Regions from separate parts of the Romboutsia hominis genome, predicted to be linked through region 2. Evidence: a T-box and tRNA genes for the amino acid it is inferred to sense, from the RefSeq annotation. Region 2 holds a T-box; the other regions hold tRNA genes.

Region 1 (9,459 bases), 940 kb from region 2:
GGCCCACATTAATTAAGTGGTAGCGGTAACAGGAGTCGAACCTGTGACCTTTCGGGTATGAACCGAACGCTCTAGCCAACTAAGCTATACCGCCACGAATTAATGGTGCCCAGAGGCGGAATCGAACCACCGACACGGGGATTTTCAGTCCCCTGCTCTACCGACTGAGCTATCTGGGCATTTGGCGGAGAGGGTGGGATTCGAACCCACGGTGCCGTTAAGCATCACTGGTTTTCAAGACCAGCTCCTTAAACCACTCGGACACCTCTCCGTATTGGTGACCCATCCGCGACTCGAACGCGGGACACCCTGATTAAAAGTCAGGTGCTCTACCGACTGAGCTAATGGGTCATATTTAATTTGGCAGGGGATGCAGGACTCGAACCTACGCATGTAGCAGTCAAAGTGCTATGCCTTACCGACTTGGCGAATCCCCTATGAATGTGGTGAGCGCACAGGGATTCGAACCCCGGACACACGCCTTAGAAGGGCGTTGCTCTATCCAGCTGAGCTATGCACCCACATTATTTATTTGGAGCGGGAAACGAGATTCGAACTCGCGACTTCAACCTTGGCAAGGTTGCGCTCTACCACTGAACTATTCCCGCATAGTTTAGTTTATTAAAAGTGGTGCGGATGAAGGGAGTCGAACCCCCACGCCGTAGGCGCCAGATCCTAAGTCTGGTGCGTCTGCCAATTCCGCCACATCCGCATACTTTTTATGGTGGAGGATGGTGGATTCGAACCACCGAAAGCAATGCTAACAGATTTACAGTCTGCCCCCTTTGGCCGCTCGGGAAATCCTCCGTATTTATGGAGCTGGTGATAGGAATCGAACCTACAACCTGCTGATTACAAGTCAGCTGCTCTACCGTTGAGCCACACCAGCGTATTGGCGGGAATAACAGGACTCGAACCTGTGACCCAATGATTAACAGTCATTTGCTCTACCAACTGAGCCATATTCCCACATAAAAAGTATTTATTAAATTTAACTTGGCGACCTGGAAGGGACTCGAACCCTCGACCTCCAGCGTGACAGGCTGGCATTCTAACCAGCTGAACTACCAGGCCGCGAATGGTGGGACTAACAGGGCTCGAACCTGTGACCCCCTGCTTGTAAGGCAGGTGCTCTCCCAGCTGAGCTATAGTCCCATAAGTTTTTGGAGCGGGTGAAGGGGATCGAACCCTCACAGCCGGCTTGGAAGGCCGGAACTCTACCATTGAGCTACACCCGCATATTAAGTTGGTGACCCATAGGGGAATCGAACCCCTGTTACCGCCGTGAAAGGGCGGTGTCTTGACCGCTTGACCAATGGGCCATATTTATTTGGTTGCGGAGGCAGGACTCGAACCTGCGACCTTCGGGTTATGAGCCCGACGAGCTGCCAACTGCTCCACCCCGCGATATTAAAGTTGGTGCCGAAGACCGGAATCGAACCGGTACGAGAGGTAAGTCCCGCAGGATTTTAAGTCCTGTGCGTCTGCCAGTTCCGCCACTTCGGCATTCAATTTTTTTGAGTGGAGGCGACACCCAGATTCGAACTGGGGATCAAGGAGTTGCAGTCCACTGCCTTACCACTTGGCTATGTCGCCTTATTAAATGGGGTGGATAATGAGATTCGAACTCACGGCCTCCAGAGCCACAATCTGGCGCTCTAACCAGCTGAGCTATACCCACCATATCTATATTGGTCGAGGTGAAGGGACTCGAACCCCCGGCCCCATGGTCCCAAACCATGTGCGCTACCAAACTGCGCTACACCTCGGTATTACTGAGTAATTAATGTGGTGGGCCATCAGGGACTCGAACCCCAGACCTACCGGTTATGAGCCGGGCGCTCTAACCAACTGAGCTAATGGCCCACATTAATTAAGTGGTAGCGGTAACAGGAGTCGAACCTGTGACCTTTCGGGTATGAACCGAACGCTCTAGCCAACTAAGCTATACCGCCACGAATTAATGGTGCCCAGAGGCGGAATCGAACCACCGACACGGGGATTTTCAGTCCCCTGCTCTACCGACTGAGCTATCTGGGCATTTGGCGGAGAGGGTGGGATTCGAACCCACGGTGCCGTTAAGCATCACTGGTTTTCAAGACCAGCTCCTTAAACCACTCGGACACCTCTCCGTATTGGTGACCCATCCGCGACTCGAACGCGGGACACCCTGATTAAAAGTCAGGTGCTCTACCGACTGAGCTAATGGGTCATATTTAATTTGGCAGGGGATGCAGGACTCGAACCTACGCATGTAGCAGTCAAAGTGCTATGCCTTACCGACTTGGCGAATCCCCTATGAATGTGGTGAGCGCACAGGGATTCGAACCCCGGACACACGCCTTAGAAGGGCGTTGCTCTATCCAGCTGAGCTATGCACCCACATTATAGTTTATTAAAAGTGGTGCGGATGAAGGGAGTCGAACCCCCACGCCGTAGGCGCCAGATCCTAAGTCTGGTGCGTCTGCCAATTCCGCCACATCCGCATACTTTTTATGGTGGAGGATGGTGGATTCGAACCACCGAAAGCAATGCTAACAGATTTACAGTCTGCCCCCTTTGGCCGCTCGGGAAATCCTCCGTATTTATGGAGCTGGTGATAGGAATCGAACCTACAACCTGCTGATTACAAGTCAGCTGCTCTACCGTTGAGCCACACCAGCGTATTGGCGGGAATAACAGGACTCGAACCTGTGACCCAATGATTAACAGTCATTTGCTCTACCAACTGAGCCATATTCCCACATAAAAAGTATTTATTAAATTTAACTTGGCGACCTGGAAGGGACTCGAACCCTCGACCTCCAGCGTGACAGGCTGGCATTCTAACCAGCTGAACTACCAGGCCGCGAATGGTGGGACTAACAGGGCTCGAACCTGTGACCCCCTGCTTGTAAGGCAGGTGCTCTCCCAGCTGAGCTATAGTCCCATAAGTTTTTGGAGCGGGTGAAGGGGATCGAACCCTCACAGCCGGCTTGGAAGGCCGGAACTCTACCATTGAGCTACACCCGCATATTAAGTTGGTGACCCATAGGGGAATCGAACCCCTGTTACCGCCGTGAAAGGGCGGTGTCTTGACCGCTTGACCAATGGGCCATATTTATTTGGTTGCGGAGGCAGGACTCGAACCTGCGACCTTCGGGTTATGAGCCCGACGAGCTGCCAACTGCTCCACCCCGCGATATTAAAGTTGGTGCCGAAGACCGGAATCGAACCGGTACGAGAGGTAAGTCCCGCAGGATTTTAAGTCCTGTGCGTCTGCCAGTTCCGCCACTTCGGCATACCACGTGGCTACGTCTTACTCTCCCAGGAGGTCGCCCTCCAAGTACCATCAGCGCTAAAGAGCTTAACTTCTGTGTTCGGTATGGGAACAGGTGTATCCTCTTTGCTATAATAACCACATAATATGTTGTTGTCCTCTCTAGGACAAGTATTATAATATCATTTTTATGATATTTTGTCAACATTTTTTTCAAAGTTTTTTAATTAATACTCTGAAAACTGTATATCATTTAGTTAATGATTTTGGTCAAGTCCTCGACCTATTAGTATCGATAAGCTAAATACATTACTGCACTTACACCTTCGACCTATCAACCAGGTAGTCTTCCTGGGGTCTTACCCTTACGGTGGGAAATCTTATCTTGAAGTTGGCTTCGCGCTTAGATGCTTTCAGCGCTTATCCATTCCGTACATAGCTACCCAGCCATGCCCTTGGCAGAACAACTGGTACACCAGAGGTACGTCCATCCCGGTCCTCTCGTACTAAGGACAGGTCTCCTCAAATTTCCTACGCCTGCGACGGATAGGGACCGAACTGTCTCACGACGTTCTGAACCCAGCTCGCGTACCACTTTAATGGGCGAACAGCCCAACCCTTGGGACCTACTACAGCCCCAGGATGTGATGAGCCGACATCGAGGTGCCAAACCTCCCCGTCGATGTGGACTCTTGGGGGAGATAAGCCTGTTATCCCCAGGGTAGCTTTTATCCGTTGAGCGATGGCCCTTCCATGCGGAACCACCGGATCACTAAGTCCGACTTTCGTCCTTGCTCGACCTGTATGTCTTGCAATCAAGCTTCCTTTTGCCTTTACACTCTTCGCACGATTTCCGACCGTGCTGAGGAAACCTTTGAGCGCCTCCGTTACTTTTTGGGAGGCGACCGCCCCAGTCAAACTGCCCACCTGACGGTGTCCCAAGACCTGATTCAAGGCCTCTGGTTAGGATCCCAGTACTACAAGGGTGGTATCCCAAGGATGACTCCACACAGACTGGCGTCCATGCTTCATAGTCTCCCACCTATCCTGTACATGTAGTACCAAGACCCAACGTCAAGCTACAGTAAAGCTCCATGGGGTCTTTCCGTCCTGTCGCAGGTACCCGGCATCTTCACCGGGATTACAATTTCACCGAGTCTATTGTTGAGACAGTGCCCAAATCGTTACGCCTTTCGTGCGGGTCGGAACTTACCCGACAAGGAATTTCGCTACCTTAGGACCGTTATAGTTACGGCCGCCGTTTACTGGGGCTTAAGTTCACTGCTTCGGATTGCTCCTAACAGATCCCCTTAACCTTCCAGCACCGGGCAGGCGTCAGCTCCTATACATCGTCTTGCGACTTAGCAGAAACCTGTGTTTTTGGTAAACAGTCGCTTGGGCCTATTCTCTGCGGCCATCCAATGGATGGCACCCCTTATCCCTAAGTTACGGGGTCATTTTGCCGAGTTCCTTAACAATAGTTCTCTCGCTGGCCTTAGGATACTCTCCTCACCCACCTGTGTCGGTTTACGGTACGGGCACCTTTAACCTCGGTAGAGACTTTTCTCGACAGTGTGAAATCAGCTACTTCGCCCAAAAGGGCTCCCCATCGTACCCTAGCATTATCAAGACGGATTTGCCTATCTTGACTGCCTCAGTACTTAGCCACACATAACCAACAGTGTGGTTAGCTTATCCTACTGTGTCATCCCATTCCTCAAACGGTTATTGGTGGTACAGGAATATCAACCTGTTGTCCATCACCTACGCCTTTCGGCCTCGGCTTAGGTCCCGACTAACCCAGGGCGGACGAACCTTCCCCTGGAAACCTTGGGTTTACGGCCCGTGGGATTCTCACCCACGTCTCGCTACTCATGCCAACATTCTCACTCGTATACTGTCCACATGTCCTTACGGTCATGCTTCAGCCTGCATACGAAGCTCCCCTACCCATCATAAATGATGCCGTAGCTTCGGTAGTACGTTTTAGCCCCGGAAATTTTCGGCGCAGGATCACTCGACCAGTGAGCTATTACGCACTCTTTAAATGAGTGGCTGCTTCTAAGCCAACATCCTGGTTGTCTGTGCAATCCCACATCCTTTACCACTTAACGTACATTTAGGGACCTTAGCTGACGATCTGGGCTGTTGCCCTCTTGACTATGAATCTTATCACCCACAGTCTGACTCCTGAGCAAAAGAAGACGGCATTCGGAGTTTGATAGTCTTCGGTAAGTGCAATACCCCCTAGGACATTCAGTGCTCTACCTCCGTTTCTCTAAGCTCAAGGCTAGCCCTAAAGCTATTTCGGGGAGAACCAGCTATCTCCGGGCTCGATTGGAATTTCACCGCTATCCACAAGTCATCCCCGAGCTTTTCAACGCTCGTGGGTTCGGTCCTCCACGAAATTTTACTTTCGCTTCAACCTGCTCATGGATAGGTCGCCCGGTTTCGGGTCTACGTCAAGTAACTTAAATCGCCCATTTAAGACTCGCTTTCGCTACGGCTCCACACCTTAAGTGCTTAACCTTGCTACTTAACGTAACTCGTTGGCCCGTTCTACAAAAAGTACGCGGTCACACAAGAAATGTGCTCCCACAGCTTGTAAGTACAGGGTTTCAGGTTCTATTTCACTCCCCTCCCGGGGTTCTTTTCACCTTTCCCTCACGGTACTATGCGCTATCGGTCACTAGGTAGTATTTAGGCTTGGAGGATGGTCCCTCCTGCTTCCCACAGGGTTTCACGTGTCCCGTGGTACTCTGGATCATATCTGAAGTCTTCTCGTTTTGACTACGTGGCTGTTACACTTTATAGCGGAGCTTTCCAACTCTCTTCGTCTACAATAGCCTCTTCGTTGATGATATGTCCGCAACCCCAACAAAGAAAACTTTGTTGGTTTGGCCTGTTCCGCGTTCGCTCGCCGCTACTTACGGAATCGATTTTTCTTTCTCTTCCTCCAGGTACTTAGATGTTTCAGTTCCCCGGGTTCCCCTCGCTAAGCTATGTATTCACTTAACGATACTTAGACATTACTCTAAGTGAGTTTCCTCATTCGGAAATCTTCGGATCAAAGTTTACGTGCAACTCCCCGAAGCTTATCGCAGCTTATCACGTCCTTCATCGGCTCCTAGTGCCAAGGCATCCGCCCTGCACCCTTAATAACTTGACCAGTTATTAAAGTTATTTTAAAGACTTTTCTTGTCTATTTATAAAAAATGATGTCATATCACTAAATGTTATACAGTTTTCAAAGTACTAATGGTGGAGATGAGGAGGATCGAACTCCTGACCCCTTGCGTGCAAGGCAAGTGCTCTCCCAGCTGAGCTACACCCCCATATTATTTTTTCAACATGAATTATTTTATTATATTTGTCGAATTTTGTCAAGAGATTTTTTATAAAAACTCTCAAAATTAAACAGTAGGTAATTCTCCTTAGAAAGGAGGTGATCCAGCCGCACCTTCCGATACGGCTACCTTGTTACGACTTCACCCCAGTTATTGATTTCACCTTCGACGGACGCTTCCAAAAGGTTAGCTATCCGGCTTCGGGCGCCCCCAACTTCCGTGGTGTGACGGGCGGTGTGTACAAGACCCGGGAACGCATTCACCGCAGCATTCTGATCTGCGATTACTAGTAACTCCAGCTTCATGTAGGCGAGTTTCAGCCTACAATCCGAACTGAGAATGGCTTTAAGGGATTAGCTCCACCTCACGGTTTGGCTGCCCTCTGTACCACCCATTGTAGCACGTGTGTAGCCCTAAGCATAAGGGGCATGATGATTTGACGTCATCCCCACCTTCCTCCAGGTTATCCCTGGCAGTCCCTCTAGAGTGCCCAACTTAATGCTGGCAACTAAAGGCAAGGGTTGCGCTCGTTGCGGGACTTAACCCAACATCTCACGACACGAGCTGACGACAACCATGCACCACCTGTCACTTCTGTCCCCGAAAGGAAAGATGCGATTAGGCATCGGTCAAAAGGATGTCAAGCTTAGGTAAGGTTCTTCGCGTTGCTTCGAATTAAACCACATGCTCCGCTACTTGTGCGGGTCCCCGTCAATTCCTTTGAGTTTCACTCTTGCGAGCGTACTTCCCAGGCGGAGTACTTAATGCGTTAGCTGCGCCACCGAAGGGGGTAACCTCCGACAGCTAGTACTCATCGTTTACGGCGTGGACTACCAGGGTATCTAATCCTGTTTGCTCCCCACGCTTTCGTGCCTCAGCGTCAGTTACAGTCCAGAGAGCCGCCTTCGCAACTGGTATTCCTCCTAATATCTACGCATTTCACCGCTACACTAGGAATTCTACTCTCCTCTCCTGCACTCAAGTCTTACAGTTTCAAGAGCTTACTACGGTTGAGCCGTAGCCTTTCACTCCTGACTTGAAAGACCGCCTACGCACCCTTTACGCCCAGTAATTCCGGATAACGCTAGCCCCCTACGTATTACCGCGGCTGCTGGCACGTAGTTAGCCGGGGCTTCCTCCTCAAGTACCGTCATTATCTTCCTTGAGGACAGAGCTTTACGACCCGAAGGCCTTCATCGCTCACGCGGCGTTGCTGCATCAGGCTTTCGCCCATTGTGCAATATTCCCCACTGCTGCCTCCCGTAGGAGTTTGGACCGTGTCTCAGTTCCAATGTGGCCGATCACCCTCTCAGGTCGGCTACTGATCGTCGCCTTGGTAAGCCGTTACCTTACCAACTAGCTAATCAGACGCGGGTCCATCCTGTACCGCCAGAGCTTTGATAAGAAAGCCATGCGACTTTCTCATATTATCTCGTATTAGCATACCTTTCGGTATGTTATCCGTGTGTACAGGGCAGGTTACCCACGCGTTACTCACCCGTCCGCCGCTCTTTACCGAAGTAAATCGCTCGACTTGCATGTGTTAGGCACGCCGCCAGCGTTCATCCTGAGCCAGGATCAAACTCTCAAATAAAAGTTGTTACCTGCTCAGACTATCATTATCTGAATATCTGGCTTGGTTTGTTTTCGATTCTTTTAAGAATCAGTTATATAAATTAACCTACTGTTTAATTTTCAAAGTTCTTATTTAAATATTGTGGTGGGCCATCAGGGACTCGAACCCCAGACCTACCGGTTATGAGCCGGGCGCTCTAACCAACTGAGCTAATGGCCCACAATATTTTGGTGCCGAAGACCGGAATCGAACCGGTACGAGAGGTAAGTCCCGCAGGATTTTAAGTCCTGTGCGTCTGCCAGTTCCGCCACTTCGGCATACCACGTGGCTACGTCTTACTCTCCCAGGAGGTCGCCCTCCAAGTACCATCAGCGCTAAAGAGCTTAACTTCTGTGTTCGGTATGGGAACAGGTGTATCCTCTTTGCTATAATAACCACATAATATGTTGTTGTCCTCTCTAGGACAAGTATTATAATATCATTTTTATGATATTTTGTCAACATTTTTTTCAAAGTTTTTTAATTAATACTCTGAAAACTGTATATCATTTAGTTAATGATTTTGGTCAAGTCCTCGACCTATTAGTATCGATAAGCTAAATACATTACTGCACTTACACCTTCGACCTATCAACCAGGTAGTCTTCCTGGGGTCTTACCCTTACGGTGGGAAATCTTATCTTGAAGTTGGCTTCGCGCTTAGATGCTTTCAGCGCTTATCCATTCCGTACATAGCTACCCAGCCATGCCCTTGGCAGAACAACTGGTACACCAGAGGTACGTCCATCCCGGTCCTCTCGTACTAAGGACAGGTCTCCTCAAATTTCCTACGCCTGCGACGGATAGGGACCGAACTGTCTCACGACGTTCTGAACCCAGCTCGCGTACCACTTTAATGGGCGAACAGCCCAACCCTTGGGACCTACTACAGCCCCAGGATGTGATGAGCCGACATCGAGGTGCCAAACCTCCCCGTCGATGTGGACTCTTGGGGGAGATAAGCCTGTTATCCCCAGGGTAGCTTTTATCCGTTGAGCGATGGCCCTTCCATGCGGAACCACCGGATCACTAAGTCCGACTTTCGTCCTTGCTCGACCTGTATGTCTTGCAATCAAGCTTCCTTTTGCCTTTACACTCTTCGCACGATTTCCGACCGTGCTGAGGAAACCTTTGAGCGCCTCCGTTACTTTTTGGGAGGCGACCGCCCCAGTCAAACTGCCCACCTGACGGTGTCCCAAGACCTGATTCAAGGCCTCTGGTTAGGATCCCAGTACTAC
Region 2 (9,459 bases):
TAAGTAGTTCTATGATAAGTGGGGTTGTAGCTATACTTATGGAATATGTATCAAGTCAGAGTACGTTTAAACGAAATTTATTATTTACAGAAGTTTTAAAAACTTACTTAATGCTTGGAGCAAGAAAGAAAGATTTATATATATATCCAAATGTAACAAGAGGTTATGGAGTACTTGATTTGCAAAATACATTTATACAATTAGCTAAAATATTAAGATGAGTAGACCTATTTTAATAGGTCTACATAAAATATAAATTATTCACTAGGAACGAGTATATAATCACCATAAGATATTTGATAATCTTTGGAAATGGTATCAGGATTTTCATTAAGAGCTACTAATCTAAAATATTCAATATTCTCAATATCAGAATTATAAATTTTTATTATATCGTCTAAAGTCTCGCCGGATAAAACTAAGTGTTTAACTAATATTCTATCTTTCATGACATTATCGTATGCTTTTTTATAGCTTAATTTAGATAGCTTTGAAAAAAATGAAACATTTTCTACAAAATAATCTTTAGCTCTATCTAGAGAAGTTATATAATTATAAACAGATGAGCGTATGATATTAGAAGAATATCCTTTATCAACTGATGGTGATATAAATGTTATTATAAATAAAAATATAAATAGATATTTCAAGCAATGCACCTCCTAGCTAATATTATTGATAAATAAATATAGTATTAAACATTTGTGATAATTATTTAGAAAATAAATTATTGACTAAAAAAATATAAGTTGGTATAATCTTTTTAAATAGTTGAAATAATATAACAATAATAGACTGTGAAGAGAAGAGTAAATATAAAAGGTAGTCATAGCGAGTTGAGGATGGTGAAAGCTCAATACGAAGTTTATATTGAAGAACATCTCGGAGTTTCTAACCGAAATCTTGAAAGAGAGTAGACTTAGACGGGAAGTCCCGTTACAGACTATAAGCAATGCTTACTAAGAGGCCAGTTTTGGCAATTAGGGTGGTACCGCGAGAGCAACAGCCTTTCGTCCCTTTTTATAGGGATGAAGGGCTTTTTTAATACAAAATAATAAATATTTTAGTAATAAATAAAATAAGTAATATAAAAAATAAAATATGGAGGAAACAAAATGCAAAAAGAATTTATAGAAATTAAAGACTTGTACAGAAAAAAAGAAGAGTATGTAGGTAAAACTGTAAATGTAGCTGGATGGATAAGATTATCTAGAGCATCTAAAAACTTTGGATTTATAGAGTTAAATGATGGAAGTTTCTTTAAGAACATGCAAATAGTAATAGCAGAAGATAAATTAGAGAATTTCAAAGAAATATCTAAATTACCAATAAGTTCATCAATACTTGTAGAAGGAGAATTAGTATCAACAGAAGGTGCTAAGCAACCAGTTGAAATACATGCTACTAAAGTAGTAGTAGAAGGAGAATCAGATTCTTCATATCCATTACAAAAGAAAAGACATACATTAGAGTATCTAAGAACAATAGCTCACTTAAGACCAAGAAGTAACACTTTCTCTGCTGTATTTAGAGTAAGAAGTTTAGCAGCATACGCTATACATAAGTTCTTCCAAGATAGAAACTTCGTGTATGCACATTCTCCAATCATAACAGGAAGTGACTGTGAGGGTGCAGGAGAAATGTTTAGAATAACTACTATGGATTTAAACAACATACCTAAGAATGAAGAAGGAAATATAGACTATTCTAAAGACTTCTTTGGGAAAGAAGCTAACTTAACAGTTAGTGGTCAATTAAATGCAGAAATAATGGCACTTGCATTTAGAAATGTTTATACATTTGGACCAACTTTTAGAGCTGAAAACTCATTTACTCAAAGACATGCATCAGAATTCTGGATGATAGAACCTGAAATATGTTTTGCAGACTTAGAAGACAATATGGAACTTGCTGAAGACATGATAAAATACGTAATAAACTACGTAATGGAAAATGCTCCAGAAGAAATGGAATTCTTCAATAACTTTATAGACAAAGGATTATTAGATAGATTAAACAACGTAGTAAACTCTGAATTTAAGAGACTTACTTATACAGATGCTGTTAAAATATTACAAGAAAGCGGACATGAATTTGAATACCCAGTTAATTGGGGAGATGATCTTCAAACAGAACATGAAAGATATTTAACAGAACAAATATTTAAAGCTCCAGTATTTGTTACTGATTATCCAAAGGACATAAAAGCATTCTATATGAGAATGAATGAAGATGGAAAGACTGTTAGAGCAATGGACTTATTAGTTCCAGGAGTAGGAGAAATAGTTGGAGGTTCTCAAAGAGAAGAAAGAGAAGAAAAACTATTAGAAAGAATAGAAGAAATGGGATTAAACAAGGAAGATTACTGGTGGTACTTAGAACTTAGAAAGTTCGGAACAGCTACTCACTCAGGATTTGGACTAGGATTTGAAAGAATAATAATGTACATGACAGGAATGTCTAATATAAGAGACGTAATACCATTCCCAAGAACTCCTAAAAATGCTGAATTCTAATATTTATATATTAAAGCACTAGACTTATGTTTAGTGCTTTTTATATTATAATAATATTTAAAAAATAAATAAAAAATTAGTTATATAAAAAAATCTGTTTAGACCATCACAATATGGATATATACATAATGTAAACAAATTAAATAGGAGGCTTTAAAATGAAAGCATTTGTAGATAAAGACGTATGTATAGGATGTGGAGCATGTGTAGGAATATGCCCAGAAGTATTTGATATGGATAATGATGGATTAGCAGTAGCTATAGAAGGAGAAATAAGTGAGGATTTACAAGAAAGTGCACAAGAAGCATGTGAAGGATGTCCAGTAAGTGCAATAACAATTGAATAGTAAAATTAAAAGCTTAGGGAATATCCTAAGCTTTTAATTTTACTATTCGGCTTTAAATCGAATTATCTACACGTTACTAAATATAAGCGAACTTTATATACAGAAAAATTTAACAAATTATCTAAATAATATATGAGTAGTATAAGTCCTAATTTAATAAAATATAGAAAAATAGATTATATTTTATGTTATAATTATTAATCATAATAAAAATTGGAGGCAAAATGATAAAGATACTTGACAATATAATGTTGATAATAGATATTTTATTAATTATATATTTTTATAACTATGCAGTTGATACAACAGATATAGTTCAAAGGCTTATAAGTTGTGCAGCTATAACTATGGAAATATCATTTATAATAAGACATATTAAGCTTATGAAATCTAGAAAAGTTAATTAATACAATGTTTTTAACAAAATATTCAGGGTATTAAATAGATAGATTAAAGATTTAAGGAGGATAATATGGCTTATATAAATATAGATAATAAAAAATTAAAAGAATTAATGAAAAAAGAGGATACTATATTAATTGATATAAGGACAAGGGAAGAATATGAAGAGAATAATATAGAAAACTCTATAAATATACCATTAAATAATTTATTATTTGAGATAGATGAATTAGAAGAATACAAAGAAAAAAATGTTATTGTTTACTGTAGAAGTGGACATAGAAGTATAACAGCATGTAATCTACTTCATATGGAAGGATTCAACAAATTATATAATTTAGAAAAGGGAATAATTGGATTGTAAACTCTAGCTTTTAGCTAGAGTTTTATAGTATACTTGATAATATGAGTATAGCAATAAATAAGTTAAATGCTTGTATTGGAGGTAAGAATGAATACAGAAGAAAAATATAGTAATTATTCAAAAGAGGATGGGAAAATCTTAAATAAAATTTCAAATTATTATAGACTAGAAATAAATAATGAAATGAATTGTTCTAAGTGCCATACTGAAAGTAAATATGGAAGTAATTATTGTAAACAATGCGGCAATGAGCTTTTTAAAGTAGTAGATAAAAACTTATTTAATATAGTAGAAAAAAGTAAATTTAATATTAATAATATAAAAAGCTATGCTAGTAGCACTAATATATTTATAACCTCTGTATCATCTATATTGATTTTATTTATTTTATCTGTAATTTTTAATGGTATGATGGATATAAGTTTAGGAAAATTAGGGATTAGTATAAGTCCACTTCATACAATGCTAGGTATGAATTTAGGTAGTATTAATATAACATCATCATCTTTAATAGGTGTAGGTGAAGTAAGCGTACATTTAGGAGTAATATCTTTATTAATAGCACCTATAATATCCTTAGTTATAAGTAATATATTATTTATGAAAAATAAAAGTAACACACCTAATGAACTTATTATAAATTCTATAGGGGTTGGAATAGTTTACGCTTTATTTATGGCAGTTATAAGTATGATATCAAAAATTGAATTAAACTCATATGATATGATGAACATAGCTACTTTACTTAAAGTAAAGTTTGCTACAACAAGTATATTTATAAATAGTTTTTTAATAGGATTTTTATCTACATTTACTATAGGATATAAAAAAAGAATAGGCAAAGAAAACATATATATAAATATATTTAAAAAAGTTATAAATATATTTATGATAGGTTACATATTAGTATTTATAATTGTTGGTATACTTACTATATCCGATAGTACATATTTATACGAGTTTGGTATATCTGAATATATGAAATATATAAACACAGGAATAGTCGTAAGTCAATTGTCTGTTTATATGTGGGGATTTGCAAATTTAATTCCTATGGTTATAGGTGATTATACAATATCTATATTTAATATATTAAATTCTAATTTATTTTTTGATACTAAGCTTATATTTATAATAGTATTTATATTAGTAAGTCTTATAATATTAATAGCTGGATGTAATTTAAAGAAACATTTTAAAAATAATGATAAAAATGTATTACTTATATTTAGTATAATGTATTCTTTTGTTATGGCATTAATATCTATGTTAAGTAAAATTGATGTTGGTATGGGAATGTTAACTACAAATGTAAATAATCATAATGTTATTACATTTGGACTACCTATTATAATTACAATTATAAGTTCATTTATATATAGCTATATATTAGCCTTTATAGGATATAAACTTTATAACTTTGAATAAGTATAGTTGGAGGATAAATATGGAAAATATACAAGAGAAAATAGAAGGTGAAGTATCAAAGATTAAAGATAAAATAGAAAAGAGTAAAAATAAAGTAGACTTAATAAAAGAAAAAAATAGTATAAATAAGATTATAAATGAAAATCAAGAATTAAAATCAAGGCTATTTTTAGATATGGGGATATTAATTTATGATAAAATAAGAAAAAATGAAATCGTAGATACTGATTTTGATGAGATAAGTAATGAGATAGTAAAAATAGATAAAATAATATATGAAAATATGAAAATAATAGAAGCTTTAAATAAATCTATGGAAGAGAGTATATGTGAATGTGGAAACACAATAAGTAAAGGTGCTAAATTCTGTGCAGAATGTGGCAAAAAAGTAGAACTTAAGCTAGAAGAAAAAGAATATATAACTTGTGAAATATGTAATATGAATATAGATATAGATTCCATATATTGTACATGTTGTGGAAATAAAATAAATTAAAAAATAAGCATCACGTAAATTTTACGTGGTGCTTATTTTTTATTAATATAAATTGCATATAGATATATAATTATATAGGGAGGGGATATTATGAATGAAGTAATAAATACTATAAATAAAAGAGTGTCATTAAGAAGATACAAGGATAAAATGATAGAGAAAGAACATTTAGATTTAATAATAAATAGTGCAATAAAAGCGCCAACAGCAGGAAATATGATGATGTATTCTATTATAAAGATAACAAATAAAAATACTAAAGAATTATTAAGTAAAACTTGTGATAATCAGCTATTTATAAAAAATGCACAAGTAATATTATTATTTTTAGCAGATATGAGAAAATGGTTTGACTATTTTAATATATGTGATGTTAAAGATATAAAATCACCTGGAATAAATGATTTTATGTTAGGAGTAAATGATGCTATAATAGCATGTCAAAATGCAGTTTTAGCGGCTGAAAGCCTAGGTATAGGAAGTTGCTATATAGGAGATATTATGGAAAATTATGAAAAGCATAAAGAAATATTAGATTTACCAAGCTATACATTCCCAGCTTGTATGATAACACTAGGCTATTATCCTGATAATTTTAAAAAGATTTATAGAGATAGATTTGAAAAAGAATATGTTGTTTTTGAAGAAAAATACCAAAGATTAAATGAAGATGATTTAAATAAAATGTATAAATATAAAGAAGAAAAAATGATAAAAAATAACCCCAAAAATGCTAAAAACTTTGGCGAATTAATATACAAAAATAAAATTAGTTCAGAATTTTCAATAGAAATGGATAGGTCTATAAAAGAGTGGATAAAAGATTTTACTGGATAATTTAATAAAAAATAGTTACTTAATTTAATGAAAATATACTTTATATATGATAAACTATAATAGTATTTTGAGTTATGGAGGGAGCATATGGGAAAAGACAGAAAAGAAAGAATATCAGACGATACTTTTAGCATAACTATGGAATTAGAAAGACCACTAATAATAGATCAGATAAATAAGCATACTGAACAAAAGGAAAAAGAATTAAGAAGAAAAAATATCAAAAGAAAAATACTTATAACAATCGCTATAATATTAGGCATATCATTTTTAGGATTTTTTATATGGATAGGAAATACATATGAACCAGGAACATTGGCAAAAGAAGCGTTAATAAGTGATAAGAATGTAGAAGTTAAAATAGATAAAAATATAGTGTTTACTCCAAAAAATAAGGATGTAACTAAAGGGTTTATATTTTATCCAGGAGCTAAAATAAATCCAGAAGCTTATGCACCAATATGCAAAGAGATAGCAGAGGCTGGGTATGAAGTAGTTATATTAAAAATGCCACTTAATATAGCTTTTCTGGGAGAAAATGAAGCTAGTAAAGTAATGAAGGAATATAAAAATATAACACATTGGGTAGTAGGAGGACATTCTTTAGGGGGAGTGGTTGCTTCAAGCTTTGCAGCTGAAAACAACTTAGTAGATGGAGTTGTATTACTTTCATCATATCCTATGACTGATAAGTTAAAAAATATGACAAAAGACGTAGTGTCTATATGGGGAAGTAAGGATGGTGTAGTAAACTTTGAATCACTAATAGATTCTAAAAAAGATTTACCTAACAATACTACTTATGTAGAAATAGAAGGTGCTAATCATTCCTATTTTGGAGATTATGGACTTCAAAATGGAGATAATGAAGCATTAATAAGTGAAAAAGAGCAAATTAACAAAACTGCTAAGAGTATAATTAAATTCTTAAAAGAGATAAATTAAACAAAAAATACTATAGGAATCCTATAGTATTTTTATTTTTACATATTATTGTAAAATTTATAAAAACCTACGTCACTAATTTTAGTAGGATTTATATCCTTTCTAAAAGCATTTATAAACCACATAACATCATTTTTTCTTATAGATTTAAACAATATTAAAAATATAAAATAAAACAAAATAACTAACAATACTTGTGGTATAATTAGAGTCTTTATATTTGTAACATCAAAAATATATTTTACTATAGTAGCAGATAAAGTAACGGATATGGCTGGTTTTAAAATCCAATCACCTATAAGAAAATCAAGTTTTGTAACTTTTAATAGTTTATTTATACTTAAAGTTGCATTTAGTAAAGTACCAACAAATAATACTAATATAAAACCTTCAATACCCTTTTTAGGGATTACAAAAAATATTAATGCAATTCTAACACTCATATCTATAAGGTTATATTTTAATGTACTAACTTGTTGGTCAAGAGCATTTAAACTACCATCAACAACTCTATCTAGATACATAAAAGGTATCAAAGGAGCAAGAATTCTCATCATATCTCCAACTTTAGCGCTATTATATATAGTAATGCCCATTTCTTTAGAGTATATAATAAAAAGTCCTGATGCAAACACTGCTATCATAAGTGTAAATTTAAAAACTCTAGATATTATACTATTTACTCGATTAGTTTGATTAAGTGCTTTAGCTTCGGCTATTTCAGGTATTATTAGCGTAGAAAATGAAGCTAAAAATATAGATGGAAAGCAGAGAATAGGAAGTACCATACCCTTAATCATACCAAATATAGATAAAGAAGCAGAAGTAGTAGAACCAAATTGTCTAAGAGCATTTGGTATTAAAATATCTTCTAAAGTCCTAAGGCCTGTTTGTATATAAGCGCTACAAGCAATAGGAAAAGCTATTTTGGAAATAGTCAATAAACTACAATTAGAACTAGTACTATCAATGCGCCTAAATCCGGATTTTTTTTCAAATAAATATAGAATGTAAGAATAAACAGCTGCTAGTATATTAGCCACAGTCATAGCTATAGCTACTAAAATACAAGTATAATCAAGACCTTTAGGCAAATATAAACCTAAAAAAGTTATTATTATTATCATTGATGAAGATACTTCAAGAATATCTGAAGTTATACTTTTTACAATTTTTCTCATTCCATAGAAATATCCATGAAGACAAGAGCAAATACCGATAAAAGGTAAACTTAAAGCTAATATTTTTAGAGGGAATATAGTTCTTTCATCTCCGATAAATTTTATAGCTATAAACTCTGAACTATTGTAAATTACAAATGTAGTTAAAGAACTGAAGAAAAGACTATATACAAAGGCTCTATTCATAATTTTTTTTATATTAGCTCTGTTATTTTTTCCAAGTTCTTCAGCTATAAGCCTAGTGGTAGTTACTCTAATACCAGATATGGCAAAAGTAGAAGTCATTATATGAATACTCATTATAAGTTGATATAACCCCATACCTTCAGCACCAATTTCATTAGAAATATACACTCGAAATCCAGTATTTATAAATCCCAGTGTAACGGTGGTAAACGTTAAAATAAACGCATTTATTAAAAGTTTTCTTCTTTTAACTATGTTCATAAAATTTATCTCCTCATTAAGTTAATATATAGTCTATAAAAATAATTATATTAATATAGACATGTATATATATATGAAAAATTAATAGTAAATATTATCTATTAATAAAATTAAAAAAAAAGCAAAAATTAATAGTAAATATAAAAGCTGATAAGGAGAATAGATATGAGAATAAGGCTAGGATATGTTGCTATAGCACTTAATTTACCAAAAGTAACTTCATCAAGTACTCTTACATTTAAAAGATATTCTAGTATGAATAGTGATGAAGAAAGATTGAACAAATTAAAAAAAGTAACATATTCAAATATAATTGATTTAGAGAAAATATTAAAATATAATATAAAAAATAATATACACTTTTATAGAATAACTTCAAATCTTATACCATTAGCAACTCATCCAGAAGTTATGTGGGACTATAGAAAGTATTTTAAAAAAGATTTTGAATATATAGGTAAGATCATAAATGATAATAACTTAAGAATTGATATTC
Region 3 (9,459 bases), 1.1 Mb from region 2:
AATTTCGCTACCTTAGGACCGTTATAGTTACGGCCGCCGTTTACTGGGGCTTAAGTTCACTGCTTCGGATTACTCCTAACAGATCCCCTTAACCTTCCAGCACCGGGCAGGCGTCAGCTCCTATACATCGTCTTGCGACTTAGCAGAAACCTGTGTTTTTGGTAAACAGTCGCTTGGGCCTATTCTCTGCGGCCATCCAATGGATGGCACCCCTTATCCCTAAGTTACGGGGTCATTTTGCCGAGTTCCTTAACAATAGTTCTCTCGCTGGCCTTAGGATACTCTCCTCACCCACCTGTGTCGGTTTACGGTACGGGCACCTTTAACCTCGGTAGAGACTTTTCTCGACAGTGTGAAATCAGCTACTTCGCCCGAAAGGGCTCCCCATCGTACCCTAGCATTATCAAGACGGATTTGCCTATCTTGACTGCCTCAGTACTTAGCCACACATAACCAACAGTGTGGTTAGCTTATCCTACTGTGTCATCCCATTCCTCAAACGGTTATTGGTGGTACAGGAATATCAACCTGTTGTCCATCACCTACGCCTTTCGGCCTCGGCTTAGGTCCCGACTAACCCAGGGCGGACGAACCTTCCCCTGGAAACCTTGGGTTTACGGCCCGTGGGATTCTCACCCACGTCTCGCTACTCATGCCAACATTCTCACTCGTATACTGTCCACATGTCCTTACGGTCATGCTTCAGCCTGCATACGAAGCTCCCCTACCCATCATAAATGATGCCGTAGCTTCGGTAGTACGTTTTAGCCCCGGAAATTTTCGGCGCAGGATCACTCGACCAGTGAGCTATTACGCACTCTTTAAATGAGTGGCTGCTTCTAAGCCAACATCCTGGTTGTCTGTGCAATCCCACATCCTTTACCACTTAACGTACATTTAGGGACCTTAGCTGACGATCTGGGCTGTTGCCCTCTTGACTATGAATCTTATCACCCACAGTCTGACTCCTGAGCAAAAGAAGACGGCATTCGGAGTTTGATAGTCTTCGGTAAGTGCAATACCCCCTAGGACATTCAGTGCTCTACCTCCGTTTCTCTAAGCTCAAGGCTAGCCCTAAAGCTATTTCGGGGAGAACCAGCTATCTCCGGGCTCGATTGGAATTTCACCGCTATCCACAAGTCATCCCCGAGCTTTTCAACGCTCGTGGGTTCGGTCCTCCACGAAATTTTACTTTCGCTTCAACCTGCTCATGGATAGGTCGCCCGGTTTCGGGTCTACGTCAAGTAACTTAAATCGCCCATTTAAGACTCGCTTTCGCTACGGCTCCACACCTTAAGTGCTTAACCTTGCTACTTAACGTAACTCGTTGGCCCGTTCTACAAAAAGTACGCGGTCACACAAGTAATGTGCTCCCACAGCTTGTAAGTGCAGGGTTTCAGGTTCTATTTCACTCCCCTCCCGGGGTTCTTTTCACCTTTCCCTCACGGTACTATGCGCTATCGGTCACTAGGTAGTATTTAGGCTTGGAGGATGGTCCCTCCTGCTTCCCACAGGGTTTCACGTGTCCCGTGGTACTCTGGATCATATCTGAAGTCTTCTCGTTTTGACTACGTGGCTGTTACACTTTATAGCGGAGCTTTCCAACTCTCTTCGTCTACAATAGCCTCTTCGTTGATGATATGTCCGCAACCCCAACAAAGAAAACTTTGTTGGTTTGGCCTGTTCCGCGTTCGCTCGCCGCTACTTACGGAATCGATTTTTCTTTCTCTTCCTCCAGGTACTTAGATGTTTCAGTTCCCCGGGTTCCCCTCGCTAAGCTATGTATTCACTTAACGATACTTAGACATTACTCTAAGTGAGTTTCCTCATTCGGAAATCTTCGGATCAAAGTTTACGTGCAACTCCCCGAAGCTTATCGCAGCTTATCACGTCCTTCATCGGCTCCTAGTGCCAAGGCATCCGCCCTGCACCCTTAATAACTTGACCAGTTATTAAAAAGTTATCGCGAATGAACAAACTTCGTATTCACTCAGTTTATTCCATTGCTTAAAGTTATTTTAAAGACTTTTCTTGTCTATTTATAAAAAATGATGTCATATCACTAAATGTTATACAGTTTTCAAAGTACTAATGGTGGAGATGAGGAGGATCGAACTCCTGACCCCTTGCGTGCAAGGCAAGTGCTCTCCCAGCTGAGCTACACCCCCAAGTTGTCTTTTCAACATTAGATATTTTACTATCTTATGTGAAAATTGTCAATATAGAATTTTCATTTTTAACAAAAAAAATAAAAACCCTCAAAATTAAACAGTAGGTAATTCTCCTTAGAAAGGAGGTGATCCAGCCGCACCTTCCGATACGGCTACCTTGTTACGACTTCACCCCAGTTATTGATTTCACCTTCGACGGACGCTTCCAAAAGGTTAGCTATCCGGCTTCGGGCGCCCCCAACTTCCGTGGTGTGACGGGCGGTGTGTACAAGACCCGGGAACGCATTCACCGCAGCATTCTGATCTGCGATTACTAGTAACTCCAGCTTCATGTAGGCGAGTTTCAGCCTACAATCCGAACTGAGAATGGCTTTAAGGGATTAGCTCCACCTCACGGTTTGGCTGCCCTCTGTACCACCCATTGTAGCACGTGTGTAGCCCTAAGCATAAGGGGCATGATGATTTGACGTCATCCCCACCTTCCTCCAGGTTATCCCTGGCAGTCCCTCTAGAGTGCCCAACTTAATGCTGGCAACTAAAGGCAAGGGTTGCGCTCGTTGCGGGACTTAACCCAACATCTCACGACACGAGCTGACGACAACCATGCACCACCTGTCACTTCTGTCCCCGAAGGGAAAGATGCGATTAGGCATCGGTCAAAAGGATGTCAAGCTTAGGTAAGGTTCTTCGCGTTGCTTCGAATTAAACCACATGCTCCGCTACTTGTGCGGGTCCCCGTCAATTCCTTTGAGTTTCACTCTTGCGAGCGTACTTCCCAGGCGGAGTACTTAATGCGTTAGCTGCGCCACCGAAGGGGGTAACCTCCGACAGCTAGTACTCATCGTTTACGGCGTGGACTACCAGGGTATCTAATCCTGTTTGCTCCCCACGCTTTCGTGCCTCAGCGTCAGTTACAGTCCAGAGAGCCGCCTTCGCAACTGGTATTCCTCCTAATATCTACGCATTTCACCGCTACACTAGGAATTCTACTCTCCTCTCCTGCACTCAAGTCTTACAGTTTCAAGAGCTTACTACGGTTGAGCCGTAGCCTTTCACTCCTGACTTGAAAGACCGCCTACGCACCCTTTACGCCCAGTAATTCCGGATAACGCTAGCCCCCTACGTATTACCGCGGCTGCTGGCACGTAGTTAGCCGGGGCTTCCTCCTCAAGTACCGTCATTATCTTCCTTGAGGACAGAGCTTTACGACCCGAAGGCCTTCATCGCTCACGCGGCGTTGCTGCATCAGGCTTTCGCCCATTGTGCAATATTCCCCACTGCTGCCTCCCGTAGGAGTTTGGACCGTGTCTCAGTTCCAATGTGGCCGATCACCCTCTCAGGTCGGCTACTGATCGTCGCCTTGGTAAGCCGTTACCTTACCAACTAGCTAATCAGACGCGGGTCCATCCTGTACCGCAAAAGCTTTGATAAGAAAGCCATGCAACTCTCTCATGTTATCTCGTATTAGCATACCTTTCGGTATGTTATCCGTGTGTACAGGGCAGGTTACCCACGCGTTACTCACCCGTCCGCCGCTCTTTACCGAAGTAAATCGCTCGACTTGCATGTGTTAGGCACGCCGCCAGCGTTCATCCTGAGCCAGGATCAAACTCTCAAATAAAAGTTGTTACCTGCTCAGACTATCATTATCTGAATATCTGGCTTGGTTTGTTTTCGATTCTTTTAAGAATCAGTTATATAAATTAACCTACTGTTTAATTTTCAAAGTTCTTAAATCTACATGGTAGCGGTAACAGGAGTCGAACCTGTGACCTTTCGGGTATGAACCGAACGCTCTAGCCAACTAAGCTATACCGCCACGATATGGTGCCCAGAGGCGGAATCGAACCACCGACACGGGGATTTTCAGTCCCCTGCTCTACCGACTGAGCTATCTGGGCGCACCTTGGTGGGCCTAGCTGGACTCGAACCAGCGACCTCACGCTTATCAGGCGTGCGCTCTAACCACCTGAGCTATAGGCCCATTTTTTTGGTCGAGGTGAAGGGACTCGAACCCCCGGCCCCATGGTCCCAAACCATGTGCGCTACCAAACTGCGCTACACCTCGAAATTCTTTATTTTTTATAGAAATTAATTGGCAGGGGTGGAGGGACTCGAACCCCCGGCGCACGGTTTTGGAGACCGACGCTCTACCAACTGAGCTACACCCCTATAAAAAAAATGTGGTGGGCCATCAGGGACTCGAACCCCAGACCTACCGGTTATGAGCCGGGCGCTCTAACCAACTGAGCTAATGGCCCACATTTTTTTGGTCGAGGTGAAGGGACTCGAACCCCCGGCCCCATGGTCCCAAACCATGTGCGCTACCAAACTGCGCTACACCTCGAAAAAAAATAATGGCGGAGAAGGAGGGATTCGAACCCTCGCACCGGTTACCCAGCCTAAACCCTTAGCAGGGGTTCCTCTTGAGCCACTTGAGTACTTCTCCGTTTATTTAGTTAATGGCGGAGAGGGTGGGATTCGAACCCACGGTGCCGTTAAGCATCACTGGTTTTCAAGACCAGCTCCTTAAACCACTCGGACACCTCTCCACATTGGTGACCCATCCGCGACTCGAACGCGGGACACCCTGATTAAAAGTCAGGTGCTCTACCGACTGAGCTAATGGGTCATATTAAATTTGGCAGGGGATGCAGGACTCGAACCTACGCATGTAGCAGTCAAAGTGCTATGCCTTACCGACTTGGCGAATCCCCTATAAAGTGGTGAGCGCACAGGGATTCGAACCCCGGACACACGCCTTAGAAGGGCGTTGCTCTATCCAGCTGAGCTATGCACCCACATTATAGAATAATTTGGAGCGGGTGAAGGGGATCGAACCCTCACAGCCGGCTTGGAAGGCCGGAACTCTACCATTGAGCTACACCCGCATATTTAATTAAGTGGTGGAGGATGGTGGATTCGAACCACCGAAAGCAATGCTAACAGATTTACAGTCTGCCCCCTTTGGCCGCTCGGGAAATCCTCCGTATTCATGGAGCTGGTGATAGGAATCGAACCTACAACCTGCTGATTACAAGTCAGCTGCTCTACCGTTGAGCCACACCAGCATATTGGCGGGAATAACAGGACTCGAACCTGTGACCCATTGATTAACAGTCAATTGCTCTACCAACTGAGCCATATTCCCGCGTATTTAATTAAGTGGCGACCTGGAAGGGACTCGAACCCTCGACCTCCAGCGTGACAGGCTGGCATTCTAACCAGCTGAACTACCAGGCCGCATATTGGTGGGACTAACAGGGCTCGAACCTGTGACCCCCTGCTTGTAAGGCAGGTGCTCTCCCAGCTGAGCTATAGTCCCGGGATATTGGTGACCCATAGGGGAATCGAACCCCTGTTACCGCCGTGAAAGGGCGGTGTCTTGACCGCTTGACCAATGGGCCTCAACGTAGCTATGTCTTACTCTCCCAGGAGGTCGCCCTCCAAGTACCATCAGCGCTAAAGAGCTTAACTTCTGTGTTCGGTATGGGAACAGGTGTATCCTCTTTGCTATAATAACTACATTGTGTTTTCGTTCTTATCAGAACAAGTATTATAATATCATTTTTATGATATTTTGTCAACACTTTTTTCAAAGTTTTTTAATTAATACTCTGAAAACTGTATATCATTTAATGCTTTATCATTTTATTTTGGTCAAGTCCTCGACCTATTAGTATCGATAAGCTAAATACATTACTGCACTTACACCTTCGACCTATCAACCAGGTAGTCTTCCTGGGGTCTTACCCTTACGGTGGGAAATCTTATCTTGAAGTTGGCTTCGCGCTTAGATGCTTTCAGCGCTTATCCATTCCGTACATAGCTACCCAGCCATGCCCTTGGCAGAACAACTGGTACACCAGAGGTACGTCCATCCCGGTCCTCTCGTACTAAGGACAGGTCTCCTCAAATTTCCTACGCCTGCGACGGATAGGGACCGAACTGTCTCACGACGTTCTGAACCCAGCTCGCGTACCACTTTAATGGGCGAACAGCCCAACCCTTGGGACCTACTACAGCCCCAGGATGTGATGAGCCGACATCGAGGTGCCAAACCTCCCCGTCGATGTGGACTCTTGGGGGAGATAAGCCTGTTATCCCCAGGGTAGCTTTTATCCGTTGAGCGATGGCCCTTCCATGCGGAACCACCGGATCACTAAGTCCGACTTTCGTCCTTGCTCGACCTGTATGTCTTGCAATCAAGCTTCCTTTTGCCTTTACACTCTTCGCACGATTTCCGACCGTGCTGAGGAAACCTTTGAGCGCCTCCGTTACTTTTTGGGAGGCGACCGCCCCAGTCAAACTGCCCACCTGACGGTGTCCCAAGACCTGATTCAAGGCCTCTGGTTAGGATCCCAGTACTACAAGGGTGGTATCCCAAGGGTGACTCCACACAGACTGGCGTCCATGCTTCATAGTCTCCCACCTATCCTGTACATGTAGTACCAAGACCCAACGTCAAGCTACAGTAAAGCTCCATGGGGTCTTTCCGTCCTGTCGCAGGTACCCGGCATCTTCACCGGGATTACAATTTCACCGAGTCTATTGTTGAGACAGTGCCCAAATCGTTACGCCTTTCGTGCGGGTCGGAACTTACCCGACAAGGAATTTCGCTACCTTAGGACCGTTATAGTTACGGCCGCCGTTTACTGGGGCTTAAGTTCACTGCTTCGGATTACTCCTAACAGATCCCCTTAACCTTCCAGCACCGGGCAGGCGTCAGCTCCTATACATCGTCTTGCGACTTAGCAGAAACCTGTGTTTTTGGTAAACAGTCGCTTGGGCCTATTCTCTGCGGCCATCCAAAGGATGGCACCCCTTATCCCTAAGTTACGGGGTCATTTTGCCGAGTTCCTTAACAATAGTTCTCTCGCTGGCCTTAGGATACTCTCCTCACCCACCTGTGTCGGTTTACGGTACGGGCACCTTTAACCTCGGTAGAGACTTTTCTCGACAGTGTGAAATCAGCTACTTCGCCCAAAAGGGCTCCCCATCGTACCCTAGCATTATCAAGACGGATTTGCCTATCTTGACTGCCTCAGTACTTAGCCACACATAACCAACAGTGTGGTTAGCTTATCCTACTGTGTCATCCCATTCCTCAAACGGTTATTGGTGGTACAGGAATATCAACCTGTTGTCCATCACCTACGCCTTTCGGCCTCGGCTTAGGTCCCGACTAACCCAGGGCGGACGAACCTTCCCCTGGAAACCTTGGGTTTACGGCCCATGGGATTCTCACCCACGTCTCGCTACTCATGCCAACATTCTCACTCGTATACTGTCCACATGTCCTTACGGTCATGCTTCAGCCTGCATACGAAGCTCCCCTACCCATCATAAATGATGCCGTAGCTTCGGTAGTACGTTTTAGCCCCGGAAATTTTCGGCGCAGGATCACTCGACCAGTGAGCTATTACGCACTCTTTAAATGAGTGGCTGCTTCTAAGCCAACATCCTGGTTGTCTGTGCAATCCCACATCCTTTACCACTTAACGTACATTTAGGGACCTTAGCTGACGATCTGGGCTGTTGCCCTCTTGACTATGAATCTTATCACCCACAGTCTGACTCCTGAGCAAAAGAAGACGGCATTCGGAGTTTGATAGTCTTCGGTAAGTGCAATACCCCCTAGGACATTCAGTGCTCTACCTCCGTTTCTCTAAGCTCAAGGCTAGCCCTAAAGCTATTTCGGGGAGAACCAGCTATCTCCGGGCTCGATTGGAATTTCACCGCTATCCACAAGTCATCCCCGAGCTTTTCAACGCTCGTGGGTTCGGTCCTCCACGAAATTTTACTTTCGCTTCAACCTGCTCATGGATAGGTCGCCCGGTTTCGGGTCTACGTCAAGTAACTTAAATCGCCCATTTAAGACTCGCTTTCGCTACGGCTCCACACCTTAAGTGCTTAACCTTGCTACTTAACGTAACTCGTTGGCCCGTTCTACAAAAAGTACGCGGTCACACAAGTAATGTGCTCCCACAGCTTGTAAGTGCAGGGTTTCAGGTTCTATTTCACTCCCCTCCCGGGGTTCTTTTCACCTTTCCCTCACGGTACTATGCGCTATCGGTCACTAGGTAGTATTTAGGCTTGGAGGATGGTCCCTCCTGCTTCCCACAGGGTTTCACGTGTCCCGTGGTACTCTGGATCATATCTATCGAATTATCGTTTCAACTACGTGGCTGTTACACTTTATAGCGGAGCTTTCCAACTCTCTTCATCTACGATGACCTCGACCTTGATGATATGTCCGCAACCCCAACAAAGAAAACTTTGTTGGTTTGGCCTGTTCCGCGTTCGCTCGCCGCTACTTACGGAATCGATTTTTCTTTCTCTTCCTCCAGGTACTTAGATGTTTCAGTTCCCCGGGTTCCCCTCGCTAAGCTATGTATTCACTTAACGATACTTAGACATTACTCTAAGTGAGTTTCCTCATTCGGAAATCTTCGGATCAAAGTTTACGTGCAACTCCCCGAAGCTTATCGCAGCTTATCACGTCCTTCATCGGCTCCTAGTGCCAAGGCATCCGCCCTGCACCCTTAATAACTTGACCAGTTATTAAAGTTATTTTAAAGACTTTTCTTGTCTATTTATAAAAAATGATGTCATATCACTAAATGTTATACAGTTTTCAAAGTACTAATGGTGGAGATGAGGAGGATCGAACTCCTGACCCCTTGCGTGCAAGGCAAGTGCTCTCCCAGCTGAGCTACACCCCCATGTCATTTTTCAACATAAACATTTTATTATATTTGTCGAATTTTGTCAAGAGATTTTTTATAAAAACTCTCAAAATTAAACAGTAGGTAATTCTCCTTAGAAAGGAGGTGATCCAGCCGCACCTTCCGATACGGCTACCTTGTTACGACTTCACCCCAGTTATTGATTTCACCTTCGACGGACACTTCCAAAAGGTTAGCTATCCGGCTTCGGGCGCCCCCAACTTCCGTGGTGTGACGGGCGGTGTGTACAAGACCCGGGAACGCATTCACCGCAGCATTCTGATCTGCGATTACTAGTAACTCCAGCTTCATGTAGGCGAGTTTCAGCCTACAATCCGAACTGAGAATGGCTTTAAGGGATTAGCTCCACCTCACGGTTTGGCTGCCCTCTGTACCACCCATTGTAGCACGTGTGTAGCCCTAAGCATAAGGGGCATGATGATTTGACGTCATCCCCACCTTCCTCCAGGTTATCCCTGGCAGTCCCTCTAGAGTGCCCAACTTAATGATGGCAACTAAAGGCAAGGGTTGCGCTCGTTGCGGGACTTAACCCAACATCT

The links. The T-box of region 2 lies ahead of asnS (asparagine--tRNA ligase). A T-box ahead of a tRNA ligase gene usually reads a tRNA of that ligase, here a tRNA-Asn.
Region 1: it encodes a tRNA-Asn, which carries the amino acid that the T-box ahead of asnS (asparagine--tRNA ligase) is inferred to sense. The anticodon was not compared.
Region 3: it encodes a tRNA-Asn, which carries the amino acid that the T-box ahead of asnS (asparagine--tRNA ligase) is inferred to sense. The anticodon was not compared.

Annotation. Positions count from the first base shown of each region.
Region 1 is NZ_LN650648.1:2,941,307-2,950,765, reverse strand. Features, by position in the region: tRNA gene FRIFI_RS14525 (tRNA-Ile) at 1-5, opposite strand, end outside; tRNA gene FRIFI_RS14520 (tRNA-Met) at 18-94, opposite strand; tRNA gene FRIFI_RS14515 (tRNA-Phe) at 104-179, opposite strand; tRNA gene FRIFI_RS14510 (tRNA-Ser) at 183-271, opposite strand; tRNA gene FRIFI_RS14505 (tRNA-Lys) at 276-351, opposite strand; tRNA gene FRIFI_RS14500 (tRNA-Gln) at 362-437, opposite strand; tRNA gene FRIFI_RS14495 (tRNA-Arg) at 445-521, opposite strand; tRNA gene FRIFI_RS14490 (tRNA-Gly) at 534-608, opposite strand; tRNA gene FRIFI_RS14485 (tRNA-Leu) at 629-712, opposite strand; tRNA gene FRIFI_RS14480 (tRNA-Tyr) at 723-807, opposite strand; tRNA gene FRIFI_RS14475 (tRNA-Thr) at 815-889, opposite strand; tRNA gene FRIFI_RS14470 (tRNA-Asn) at 894-969, opposite strand; tRNA gene FRIFI_RS14465 (tRNA-Asp) at 998-1,074, opposite strand; tRNA gene FRIFI_RS14460 (tRNA-Val) at 1,080-1,155, opposite strand; tRNA gene FRIFI_RS14455 (tRNA-Gly) at 1,165-1,238, opposite strand; tRNA gene FRIFI_RS14450 (tRNA-Glu) at 1,248-1,322, opposite strand; tRNA gene FRIFI_RS14445 (tRNA-Met) at 1,332-1,407, opposite strand; tRNA gene FRIFI_RS14440 (tRNA-Leu) at 1,418-1,506, opposite strand; tRNA gene FRIFI_RS14435 (tRNA-Cys) at 1,523-1,596, opposite strand; tRNA gene FRIFI_RS14430 (tRNA-His) at 1,605-1,681, opposite strand; tRNA gene FRIFI_RS14425 (tRNA-Pro) at 1,693-1,769, opposite strand; tRNA gene FRIFI_RS14420 (tRNA-Ile) at 1,790-1,866, opposite strand; tRNA gene FRIFI_RS14415 (tRNA-Met) at 1,879-1,955, opposite strand; tRNA gene FRIFI_RS14410 (tRNA-Phe) at 1,965-2,040, opposite strand; tRNA gene FRIFI_RS14405 (tRNA-Ser) at 2,044-2,132, opposite strand; tRNA gene FRIFI_RS14400 (tRNA-Lys) at 2,137-2,212, opposite strand; tRNA gene FRIFI_RS14395 (tRNA-Gln) at 2,223-2,298, opposite strand; tRNA gene FRIFI_RS14390 (tRNA-Arg) at 2,306-2,382, opposite strand; tRNA gene FRIFI_RS14385 (tRNA-Leu) at 2,403-2,486, opposite strand; tRNA gene FRIFI_RS14380 (tRNA-Tyr) at 2,497-2,581, opposite strand; tRNA gene FRIFI_RS14375 (tRNA-Thr) at 2,589-2,663, opposite strand; tRNA gene FRIFI_RS14370 (tRNA-Asn) at 2,668-2,743, opposite strand; tRNA gene FRIFI_RS14365 (tRNA-Asp) at 2,772-2,848, opposite strand; tRNA gene FRIFI_RS14360 (tRNA-Val) at 2,854-2,929, opposite strand; tRNA gene FRIFI_RS14355 (tRNA-Gly) at 2,939-3,012, opposite strand; tRNA gene FRIFI_RS14350 (tRNA-Glu) at 3,022-3,096, opposite strand; tRNA gene FRIFI_RS14345 (tRNA-Met) at 3,106-3,181, opposite strand; tRNA gene FRIFI_RS14340 (tRNA-Leu) at 3,192-3,280, opposite strand; rRNA gene rrf (5S ribosomal RNA) at 3,286-3,402, opposite strand; rRNA gene FRIFI_RS14330 (23S ribosomal RNA) at 3,526-6,428, opposite strand; tRNA gene FRIFI_RS14325 (tRNA-Ala) at 6,519-6,594, opposite strand; rRNA gene FRIFI_RS14320 (16S ribosomal RNA) at 6,698-8,200, opposite strand; tRNA gene FRIFI_RS14315 (tRNA-Ile) at 8,325-8,401, opposite strand; tRNA gene FRIFI_RS14310 (tRNA-Leu) at 8,411-8,499, opposite strand; rRNA gene rrf (5S ribosomal RNA) at 8,505-8,621, opposite strand; rRNA gene FRIFI_RS14300 (23S ribosomal RNA) at 8,745-9,459, opposite strand, start outside.
Region 2 is NZ_LN650648.1:837,830-847,288, forward strand. Features, by position in the region: gene cspC (bile acid germinant receptor pseudoprotease CspC) at 1-221, shown strand, start outside; gene FRIFI_RS03925 (hypothetical protein) at 258-650, opposite strand; T-box leader at 789-1,021, shown strand; gene asnS (asparagine--tRNA ligase) at 1,116-2,516, shown strand; gene FRIFI_RS03935 (ferredoxin) at 2,675-2,863, shown strand; gene FRIFI_RS03940 (hypothetical protein) at 3,088-3,270, shown strand; gene FRIFI_RS03945 (rhodanese-like domain-containing protein) at 3,336-3,629, shown strand; gene FRIFI_RS03950 (hypothetical protein) at 3,717-5,057, shown strand; gene FRIFI_RS03955 (zinc ribbon domain-containing protein) at 5,077-5,553, shown strand; gene FRIFI_RS03960 (nitroreductase family protein) at 5,644-6,390, shown strand; gene FRIFI_RS03965 (alpha/beta hydrolase) at 6,478-7,335, shown strand; gene FRIFI_RS03970 (oligosaccharide flippase family protein) at 7,374-8,963, opposite strand; gene uvsE (UV DNA damage repair endonuclease UvsE) at 9,129-9,459, shown strand, end outside.
Region 3 is NZ_LN650648.1:2,807,645-2,817,103, forward strand. Features, by position in the region: rRNA gene FRIFI_RS13570 (23S ribosomal RNA) at 1-1,947, opposite strand, end outside; tRNA gene FRIFI_RS13575 (tRNA-Ala) at 2,093-2,168, opposite strand; rRNA gene FRIFI_RS13580 (16S ribosomal RNA) at 2,290-3,792, opposite strand; tRNA gene FRIFI_RS13585 (tRNA-Met) at 3,914-3,990, opposite strand; tRNA gene FRIFI_RS13590 (tRNA-Phe) at 3,997-4,072, opposite strand; tRNA gene FRIFI_RS13595 (tRNA-Ile) at 4,079-4,155, opposite strand; tRNA gene FRIFI_RS13600 (tRNA-Pro) at 4,163-4,239, opposite strand; tRNA gene FRIFI_RS13605 (tRNA-Trp) at 4,268-4,343, opposite strand; tRNA gene FRIFI_RS13610 (tRNA-Ile) at 4,356-4,432, opposite strand; tRNA gene FRIFI_RS13615 (tRNA-Pro) at 4,442-4,518, opposite strand; tRNA gene FRIFI_RS13620 (tRNA-Ser) at 4,530-4,620, opposite strand; tRNA gene FRIFI_RS13625 (tRNA-Ser) at 4,635-4,723, opposite strand; tRNA gene FRIFI_RS13630 (tRNA-Lys) at 4,728-4,803, opposite strand; tRNA gene FRIFI_RS13635 (tRNA-Gln) at 4,814-4,889, opposite strand; tRNA gene FRIFI_RS13640 (tRNA-Arg) at 4,896-4,972, opposite strand; tRNA gene FRIFI_RS13645 (tRNA-Gly) at 4,989-5,062, opposite strand; tRNA gene FRIFI_RS13650 (tRNA-Tyr) at 5,076-5,160, opposite strand; tRNA gene FRIFI_RS13655 (tRNA-Thr) at 5,168-5,242, opposite strand; tRNA gene FRIFI_RS13660 (tRNA-Asn) at 5,247-5,322, opposite strand; tRNA gene FRIFI_RS13665 (tRNA-Asp) at 5,338-5,414, opposite strand; tRNA gene FRIFI_RS13670 (tRNA-Val) at 5,421-5,496, opposite strand; tRNA gene FRIFI_RS13675 (tRNA-Glu) at 5,504-5,578, opposite strand; rRNA gene rrf (5S ribosomal RNA) at 5,582-5,698, opposite strand; rRNA gene FRIFI_RS13685 (23S ribosomal RNA) at 5,828-8,730, opposite strand; tRNA gene FRIFI_RS13690 (tRNA-Ala) at 8,821-8,896, opposite strand; rRNA gene FRIFI_RS13695 (16S ribosomal RNA) at 8,998-9,459, opposite strand, start outside.